Regions from separate parts of the Acidovorax sp. 1608163 genome, predicted to be linked through region 2. Evidence: riboswitches for the same ligand, from Rfam matches in the RefSeq annotation. Region 2 holds a riboswitch; the other holds the start of a gene.
What was found. A riboswitch is a leader RNA that binds a small molecule or an ion and turns the genes downstream of it on or off. The one in region 2 is predicted to bind thiamine pyrophosphate.
Positions count from the first base shown of each region.

Region 1: linked by a shared signal. The riboswitch ahead of thiC (phosphomethylpyrimidine synthase ThiC) and the one ahead of EAG14_RS09020 (FAD-dependent oxidoreductase) in region 2 are both predicted to bind thiamine pyrophosphate.

Region 1 is NZ_CP033069.1:4,071,057-4,075,766, reverse strand. Features, by position in the region: gene EAG14_RS18100 (methyl-accepting chemotaxis protein) at 1-1,280, opposite strand, end outside; gene lpxC (UDP-3-O-acyl-N-acetylglucosamine deacetylase) at 1,486-2,409, shown strand; TPP riboswitch at 2,467-2,590, shown strand; gene thiC (phosphomethylpyrimidine synthase ThiC) at 2,712-4,616, shown strand.
Region 2 is NZ_CP033069.1:2,001,191-2,005,900, reverse strand. Features, by position in the region: gene EAG14_RS09030 (cytosine permease) at 1-1,292, shown strand, start outside; gene thiD (bifunctional hydroxymethylpyrimidine kinase/phosphomethylpyrimidine kinase) at 1,351-2,232, opposite strand; TPP riboswitch at 2,301-2,435, shown strand; gene EAG14_RS09020 (FAD-dependent oxidoreductase) at 2,494-3,624, shown strand; gene thiS (sulfur carrier protein ThiS) at 3,621-3,818, shown strand; gene EAG14_RS09010 (thiazole synthase) at 3,833-4,645, shown strand; gene EAG14_RS09005 (thiamine phosphate synthase) at 4,638-4,710, shown strand, end outside.

The DNA.
Region 1 (4,710 bases), 2.1 Mb from region 2:
ACCGACGCGCTGATCAGTGATTTGATCTCTTTGGCGGCCTCGGCGCTGCGCTGGGCCAGGCTGCGCACCTCGCCCGCCACCACGGCAAAGCCCCGGCCTTGCTCACCGGCGCGGGCGGCTTCTACGGCCGCGTTCAGCGCCAGGATGTTGGTCTGGAAGGCGATGCCGTCGATCACGCCAATGATGTCGGCAATCTTGCTGCTGCTGGCATTGATGTCTTGCATGGTGGCCACGACCTGCGCCACCACCTGACCGCCCCGTGCGGCCACTTCGGCGGCCGATGTGGCCATCTGGTTGGCGGTCTGGGCTGAGTCCGAGGTCTGCTTCACGGTGCTGGTCAGCTCTTCCATGCTGCTGGCCGTGGTCTGCAGGTTGCTGGCGGTGTCTTCGGTGCGCCGGGCCAGGTCGTTGTTGCCCTGGGCGATTTCGGTGGACGCCGTCGCGATGCTGTCGGTGGCCGAGCGCACCTCCGTCACCAGGCGGCGCAGCGCATTCACCATGTGTGCCAGCTCGTCGAGGATGGAGCCTGGGTGGGCTCTGGGGATTTCAGTGTCCAGGTTGCCTTGCGCCACTTGCGACATGATGCCGATGGCCTGGCTGGGCTCACCCCCAATTTGCCGCAGCACGGAGCGCGCCACTGTGAAGCCCACACCGCCCACCAGGGCCATCACCAGCAGCACGACGGCCAGTTCCGACAGCAGCGTTTTGCGCACCTGCTGGTCGATGTCGTCGGTGTACAGGCCCGAGCCCACCATCCAGTTCCAGCCATCCACTTTGACGATGTACTGCAGCTTGGGCACAGGCGTCTGCTGGCCCGGCCGGGCAAACATCATGGAGACGAAGGCCTTGCCGTCGCGGCTGTTGCGCATGCCTTCAACGAGTTGGGCAATGATGTCCACTCCCGCTCCGTCCTTGACCTTGCCCAGCATGTTCTGGCCGTCCCACTCGGGCTTGATGGGGTGCATTACCCCCACGCCGTCGGTGGTCCAGATATAGAAGTATTCGGTCTTGCCCTCGGCGCCGCCGTAGCGGGCAAGGCGCAGGGCCTCTTTGGCGGCTTTTTGGGCTTCTTCCTGGCCCATGGCGCCGCTGGCAGCCTTGGCCTGGTAGGCGGCCACGATGCTGTGCGCTGACTGCACGGCCGTGGCCAATTGTTCGCGCCGCGATTCGATGATCAGCGAGCGCTCTTGTAGCAGCGCTGTGACGGCCATGAACAGCAACGCTGCCAACGCCGTGCCCAGCATCAGCAGCACCTTCATTTTGAATCCAAGCTTGTTCATCGTGTGTCTCCAGTTTTCTCTCAAACTCTAGCAATGCCATGACTCGCGCAGTGAGTACGTGCACGCCTATCTGCGTTTGCCTTGACTTGCAACAACAAGTAACCTCATGGATTGTGGGGCTGGCATGGGGCGCCCTTTGTCAGGGAAAACGAGTCTGCGTGGGCGCATGCCAGCATGTTGCGGGGCACGCAACTAAAATGTGCGGATGCTCCAGCAACGCACCCTCAAGACCTTGACCCGCGCCGTTGGCGTGGGATTGCACAGTGGCCAGCGCGTGGAGTTGACCTTGCGCCCGGCGCAGCCCGACACGGGCATCGTCTTTCGTCGCGTGGACCTGCCCCAGCCGGTGGACATTCCCATCCATGCGGAGTCGGTGACCGACACGCGCCTGGCCTCCACCATCTCTGCCGGTGGGGCCAAGGTGCACACCGTGGAGCACCTGATGTCGGCCTGTGCGGGCCTGGGCATCGACAACCTGTATGTGGACATCACGGCCGAAGAGGTGCCGATCTTGGACGGGTCTTCCGCCTCGTTCGTGTTCTTGCTGCAAAGCGCGGGGGTGGAGCTGCAGCGTGCGCCTAAGCGCTTCATCCGCGTGAACCGCCCGATCGAAGTGCGCGAAGGCACCGGCCCCAGCGCCAAATGGGCGAAGCTCACGCCCTACCATGGCTACAAGCTGAGCTTTGAAATTGACTTTGACCACCCTGCGGTGGACTCCACGGGCCAACGTGTGGAGTTTGACTTGGGGCAAGGCAACTACAGCCGCGACATCGCCCGCGCACGCACCTTCGGCTTCACCCGCGATGTGGAGATGATGCGATCCAACGGTCTGGCGCTGGGCGGTGGTCTGGACAACGCCATCGTCATGGATGACTACAAGGTGCTCAACAGCGACGGCCTGCGCTATGACGACGAGTTCGTGAAGCACAAGATCCTGGACGCCATGGGCGACCTGTACCTGATTGGCAAGCCCTTGCTGGCCGCCTACAGCGCCTTCCGCTCAGGCCACGCCATGAACAACCAGTTGCTGCGTGAGCTGCTGGCCCAGCGCGATGCCTGGGATGTTGTCACTTTTGACGACGAGCGCGCAGCCCCAGCCGGCTTCGCTCAGCCTGCACGGGCTTGGTGATCCTGCGCTGCGCAATCTCGGCTGGGCGCCTTCCTTTTGCCTCTGTGGCCTATACTCGCGCCTGCTCCGGGGTGTGCTGATGCGCTGAGATGCGAGAGGCCTGAAGAAATTCAGGCCAGCTTGCGAACCCGACGAACTTGATCCGGTTCATACCGGCGGAAGAAGAGCCGACCTCCTTGTCCCCGTGCCCGCACTCCCTGCGGGCACGCCTTGCCTCAGGGGCTGCCATGCGCAGCCACCCGAGGGGTGCACAGGTCCATTCCGGAGCAGACCCACCGCCACCGGAACCAGGAGACCTGCCCATGAACGCCCCCGATCCCCACGCCCAGCTCGCCGCCCCCGAAAAGTTTGCCGAGCTGCTCGCCCGCACCCGCGAACCCTTTCCTGCATCGCGCAAGGCCTATATCCCCGGCCACCTGCACACCGACCTGCGCGTGCCTGTGCGCGACATTGCGCTGACCAACGGTGAGCAGGTCAGCGTGTACGACACCTCGGGCCCCTACACCGACCCGAACGCCGTGATCGACGTGCGCCAAGGCCTGGCCAGCGTGCGCGGCGGCTGGATCACCGGCCGTGGCGATGTGGAGCACTACGAAGGCCGCGCGCCCGTGGCGCTGGACGATGGCCAAAAGAGCGAAGATGCCACGCGCCTGGCCCAGCTGCGTGCCGAGGCCGCAGCCCTGCAACGCAAGCCGCTGCGCGCTAAGGCCGGTGCCAACGTCACGCAGATGCACTACGCCAAGAAGGGCATCATCACGCCCGAGATGGAATACGTGGCCATTCGCGAAAACGGCAAGCGCGAGTGGATGGAGCAGTACATGCAGGACGCAGGCCGCGAGAAGCGCCTGATGGGCAACCCGATGGGCGCCAGCATTCCGCGCATCATCACGCCCGAGTTCGTGCGCGACGAAGTGGCCCGGGGCCGCGCCATCATCCCCGCCAACATCAACCACCCTGAGGTGGAGCCGATGGCAATTGGCCGCAACTTCCTGGTCAAGATCAACGCCAACATCGGCAACTCGGCCGTCACGTCCAGCATTGAAGAAGAAGTGGAAAAGCTCGTGTGGGCGATCCGCTGGGGCGCCGACAACGTGATGGACCTGTCCACTGGCAAGAACATCCACACCACGCGCGACTGGATCGTGCGCAACTCGCCCGTGCCGATTGGCACCGTGCCGATCTACCAGGCGCTCGAAAAAGTGGGTGGCGTGGCCGAAGACCTGACCTGGGAGATCTTCCGCGACACGCTGATCGAGCAGGCCGAGCAGGGCGTGGATTACTTCACCATCCATGCCGGTGTGCGCCTGGCCTACATCCACCTCACGGCGCAGCGGCGCACGGGCATCGTCTCGCGCGGCGGCTCCATCATGGCCAAGTGGTGCATGGCGCACCACCGCGAGAGCTTCCTGTACGAGCACTTCGAAGATATCTGCGACATCATGAAGGCGTACGACGTGTCGTTCAGCCTGGGCGATGGCCTGCGGCCTGGCTGCGCGTCCGATGCCAACGATGAAGCCCAGTTTGCCGAGCTGCACACACTGGGCGAGCTGACCCAGGTGGCCTGGAAGCACGACGTGCAGACCATGATCGAAGGCCCCGGCCACGTGCCCATGCACATGATCCAGGCCAACATGACCGAGCAGCTCAAGACCTGCCACGAAGCGCCGTTCTACACCCTGGGCCCGCTGACCATCGACATCGCCCCCGGCTACGACCACATTGCTTCGGCCATTGGCGCGGCCATGATCGGCTGGATGGGGACGGCCATGCTGTGCTACGTGACGCCCAAGGAGCACCTGGGACTGCCCGACCGCGACGACGTGAAGCAGGGGATCATTGCGTACAAGATCGCTGCCCACGCTGCCGATGTGGCCAAGGGCCACCCCGGCGCTCGCTCGCGCGACGATGCGCTCAGCCAGGCGCGCTTCGACTTCCGCTGGCAGGACCAGTTCAACCTGGGCCTGGACCCCGAAACGGCCAAGGAATACCACGACGAAACCCTGCCCAAGGACTCGGCCAAGGTGGCGCATTTCTGCTCGATGTGCGGGCCCAAGTTCTGCTCCATGAAGATCACGCAGGAGGTGCGCGACTTTGCCGCGCAGAAGGGCGTGGACGAGCAAAACGCACTGGTCCAGGGCATGCAGGTGAAGGCGGTGGAGTTCCAGCGCAATGGCGGGCAGTTGTACGTGCCATTGAAGGCTGAATAAGCCGCCCTAATGGCCCCTGTGTTTCCCTGTTCATGGCGGGAAACCGGGTGCATACCCTGTAAAGGGGCAGGTGTGTGGGCGCATACAGTCGCGC
Region 2 (4,710 bases):
CCACTTCATCGGCAGTCAACGAGGCCCTGGTACCCGTGCCTGCCGAGCGCCGCGTCTTCCAGTGGCACGACCATGCCTCACTGTGGTTCAGCCTGGGCGTGGGCCTGCTGGTAATGCAGGTCGGCGCCTACCTGATGCCTGCGCTGGGCACCCAGGAGGCCTTGTGGGCGATTGTGGCGGGCTCTTTGCTGGGCGCGGGCCTGCTGGGCTGGGTGGCCAAGCTGGGCTGCGACAGTGGCCTGGCCAGCGCGGGGCTGATGCACGCGGTGTATGGCCGGGGCTTTGCCAGCCTGCCCATCGTGCTGAACATCGTGCAACTGGTGGGCTGGGGCACCTTTGAGCTGGTGGTGATGCGCGACGCCACCGTGGCCATTGGGCAGCAGGCGGGTGGCCTGGCTGGCACCATGGCTGGCACCATGGCTGGAACCCTGTGGCCTGTGCTGGCCACGCTGCTGTGGGGCGGTGTGGTGATGCTGCTCATCAGCGGATCGATGGTGCAACTGGTGCGCAAGGTGATTGCCCGGGTGGCGTTGCCCCTGGTGGTGCTGTCGCTGCTGTGGCTGAGCTGGCAGTTTGTGTCGCTGGCGCAAGCCCAGGGCTTTAGCGCGCTGTGGAATCGCCAGGGCGAAGGCGGCATGGGCGTGCTACCCGCGCTGGATTTGGTCATCGCCATGCCCATTTCGTGGCTGCCGCTGGTGGCCGACTACGCCCGCCATGGCAAGAGCGGCAGCGCGGCCCTGCGTGGCACGTGGCTGGGCTACGCGCTGGCCAACATGTGGTGCTACAGCCTGGGCGTGCTGGTGGCGTTGACGCTCCCGTCCACCGACCTGGTGCAAGCGCTGCTACTGGCACAGGGCGGGCTCATTGCGCTGTCGCTGATCCTGATCGACGAGGTGGACAACGCCTATGGCGATGCGTACTCGGGTGCCGTGTCGGCCCACAGCCTGTTGCCACGCTGGAGCGTGCGCCGCTGGGGCCTGGCCGTGGCAGCTATGTGCACGGGCCTGGCCCTGGTGCTGCCCATGCACAGCCTGGAGCCGTTCTTGCTGCTGCTCAGCTCGGTGTTCGTACCGCTGTTCGGCGTCATCCTGGGGCGCTTGGCGTTTGGCACCCATGCCCCCACGCTGCTGGCGCAGGCCCGGGTGGTGAACGCCTTGCCCGTGGCCCTGTGGTTGGCAGGCATTGCGGTGTACCACCTGGCGCCCAAGGTGTTGCCAGGTGCAGGCTCGGCCTTGCCCGCCCTGGCATTCAGCTTTGCACTGGCCTGGGCCACCCGGCCCAAGGTGCGCTGATCGCTATCAAATTATGAGCTGCCAGCGCTTGATTAATAAGCGCTAGCGGCCAAAATCACTAAGAACCCTCAAACACCCGCTGCGCCACCGGCGCGTAGCCATGGTTCAGCGGGCCGTGGCCGCGCCCCGTGGTCACGTCGGCGCCTGCAGCAATCGCACCCAGGATGTAGGCCCGGGCCTGTTCCACCGCTTGCTGCAGTGGCAGCCCCAGCGCCAGGTGGGCCGCAATGGCCGACGACAGCGTACACCCGGTGCCATGCCCGTTGTGCGTGGCAATGCGCTGCGACTGCAGTTTGTGCACCCGCGGTGCACCGGGCATCGACAGCACATCCACCACCCAATCGCCCGGCAAGTGCCCGCCTTTGAGCAGCACCGCCTGCGCGCCCAATGCACGCAGGTCTTGCGCTGCGGCTTCCAGCGCATCGGCGTCTTGCAAGCTGCGGCCCAGCAGCCAGCCCGCTTCGTCCAAATTGGGGGTCACAACCTCGGCCAGCGGGAACAGCTCTTGCACCAGCACGCCCACGGTTTCCTGTGCAATCAGACGGTCGCCACTGGTGGCCACCATCACAGGGTCCAGCACCACATGGGGCAACTGGTAGGTGCGAATGGCATCGGCCACCACACGCACCACGTCGGGCGAATGCAGCATGCCGATCTTCACCGCGTCCACGCCAATGTCCTGCACCACGGCATCGATCTGGGCCTTGAGCATGTCGGGCGGCACGCCATGGATGCCCGTGACGCCGCAGGTGTTTTGTGCCGTGATGGCAGTGATGGCCGTCATGCCGTAGCAGCCCAGGGCGCTGAAGGTTTTGAGATCGGCCTGGATGCCTGCGCCGCCGCCGCTGTCTGAGCCGGCAATGGACAACACGCGCGCATAACGGGACAACACGCGTGCGTGTGGACGGCCCGCGTGGAGCCCTGAAGAAGAGGAAGTCATGGCAAAAATTATGGCCTATGCGCCAGGTCAAGCTGCGGCAAAAGAGGATGTGCTGTAATTGTTTTTTCCGGACGAAACAGGGGTGTCCCGCTGCCATGCGCGGTGTGTGACTGAGAAATACCCTGGGGCCCGCAGCCACGCTGCACCGCGCCCCGCTACCCGATCCAGGTCATGCTGGCGTGGGGAGTTTCCACCAACGGCGCTGCGCCCTCCGTTTTGTCCACTGTTGCCTTTCTACAGACGGACGCCAGACGGACCCCTATGTCACTTTCCCCCTCATCCTTTGCAATTCTGGGCGCAGGCCTCATGGGCCGCTTGCTCGCCGTGGAGCTGGCACGCCAGGGCCATCGGGTGGACATCTACGACGCAGGCAGCCCACTGGCAGAGCAATCGGCCGCCAACGTCGCCGCCGCCATGCTGGCCCCGCTGGCCGAGTCCGCCATCACCGAGCCCGGCGTGGTGCGCATGGGCCACTACGCGCTGCCGCGCTGGCAGCAGTTGATTGCCTCGCTGCCCGAGCCCGTATTCTTTCAACAAGCAGGCACGCTGATCGTCTGGCACCGGCAAGACGCCGCCGAAGCCCAGCGCCTGACGCGCGTGCTAGAGACCAACCAGCGCACCACCCCCGAGTTGCCCGCCATGCAAAAGCTCGACAGTGCGGCTCTGGCGCAATCTGAGCCCACCCTGGCCGATCGCTTTGCCCAAGGCCTGTACCTGCCGGGCGAAGGGCAGCTCGACAACCGGCAACTGCTGGCCGCCCTGCTCACCGAAATGACACGCCTGGGCGTGACCATGCACTGGAACGCACCCCGCGCGCCAGAGGCCTTTGCCCCCGGCACCCCAGGCCAGCCCGACTGGCTGCTGGACTGCCGAGGCCTGGGCGCCCGCCAGGACTGGAAGGCCCTGCGCGGCGTGCGCGGCGAGGTGGTGCGCCTGTATGCGCCCGATGTCACTCTGCAGCGCCCCACCCGCCTGGTGCACCCACGCTACCCGATTTACCTGGCGCCCAAGCAAGACCACATCTTTGTGATCGGCGCGACTGAGATCGAATCGGACGATCTCTCCCCCGCCAGCGTGCGCTCCACCCTGGAGCTGCTGAGTGCCGCCTACGCCGTGCATCCGGGCTTTGCCGAGGCCCGCGTGCTGGAGCTGTGCACCCAGTGCCGCCCCACCCTGCCCGACAACCTGCCCGCCATCCGCCAGCCCCAGCCCCGCGTGCTGGAGGTCAACGGCATGTACCGCCACGGGTTCATGATCTCGCCCGCCATGCTGGATGTGACCATGGAGATCCTGAACACAGGACAATCAGCGCTTTCAAAACGTTTTGATCTGCGGCTTGAACTGCTGGGGACGTCTGCCCCGGCCGATCAGGCTGCCAGCGCATTGGCATGAAGATTTGCATCAACAACCACCCGCATGAACTGCCCGACGGCGCCACCGTGGCCGACGCGGTGGCCGCCATCGCGGCCCGCCCGCCATTTGCGGTCGCAGTCAACACCACCTTCGTCCCCAACACACGCTACGCCGCCCACCCACTGCAACCGGGCGACCGCGTGGAAATCATCTCCCCAGTGACGGGCGGCTGACGCCCCACCAAGCCATGACAGCTCTCACCTCCCAAGACCCTCTGGTTCTGTACGGCCACACCTTCACCAGCCGCCTGCTGCTGGGCACATCGCGCTACCCCTCGCCTGCGGTGCTGGAGGCAGCCGTCGAGCGCGCCCAGCCCGCCATGGTCACGGCCTCGCTGCGCCGCCAAGGCAGCAACCCGGCCGAGAGTGGCGCCAGCTTCTGGGAGCTGCTGCGCAAGCTGGGCGTGCCCGTGCTGCCCAACACCGCAGGCTGCCACAGCGCCCAAGAAGCCATCACCACCGCACAGATGGCCCGCGAGGTGTTCAACACCCCCTGGATCAAGCTGGAGCTGATCGGCGACGACTACACCCTGCAGCCCGACACGCTGAACCTGGTGAGCACGGCAGAGCACCTGATCAAGGAAGGCTTTCAGGTGCTGCCCTACTGCACCGAAGACCTGGTGCTGTGCCAGCGCCTGGTCGATGTCGGCTGCCAGGCCGTCATGCCCTGGGCCGCGCCCATTGGCACCGGCCGGGGGCCGGTGAACCCCTACGCTCTGCAAACGCTGCGCGAGCGGCTGAGCGTGCCGCTGCTGGTGGACGCGGGCCTGGGCCTGCCCTCGCACGCTTGCCAGGTCATGGAATGGGGCTACGACGGCGTGCTGCTGAACACAGCCGTGGCCCTGGCGCAAGACCCTGTGGCCATGGCCGGTGCTTTTGCCGATGCCGTGCAGGCAGGCCGCACAGCCCACCGCGCAGGCGCGATGACCGCGCAAGACTCTGCCCAGCCCAGCACCCCTGTGCTGGGCACGCCCTTCTGGCACCACGCAACCCATGCTTGAGCCCCACACCATGGGCATGGCACAGGCCATCGCCAGCCACCACGCCGCCACCTTTGCGGGCTTCG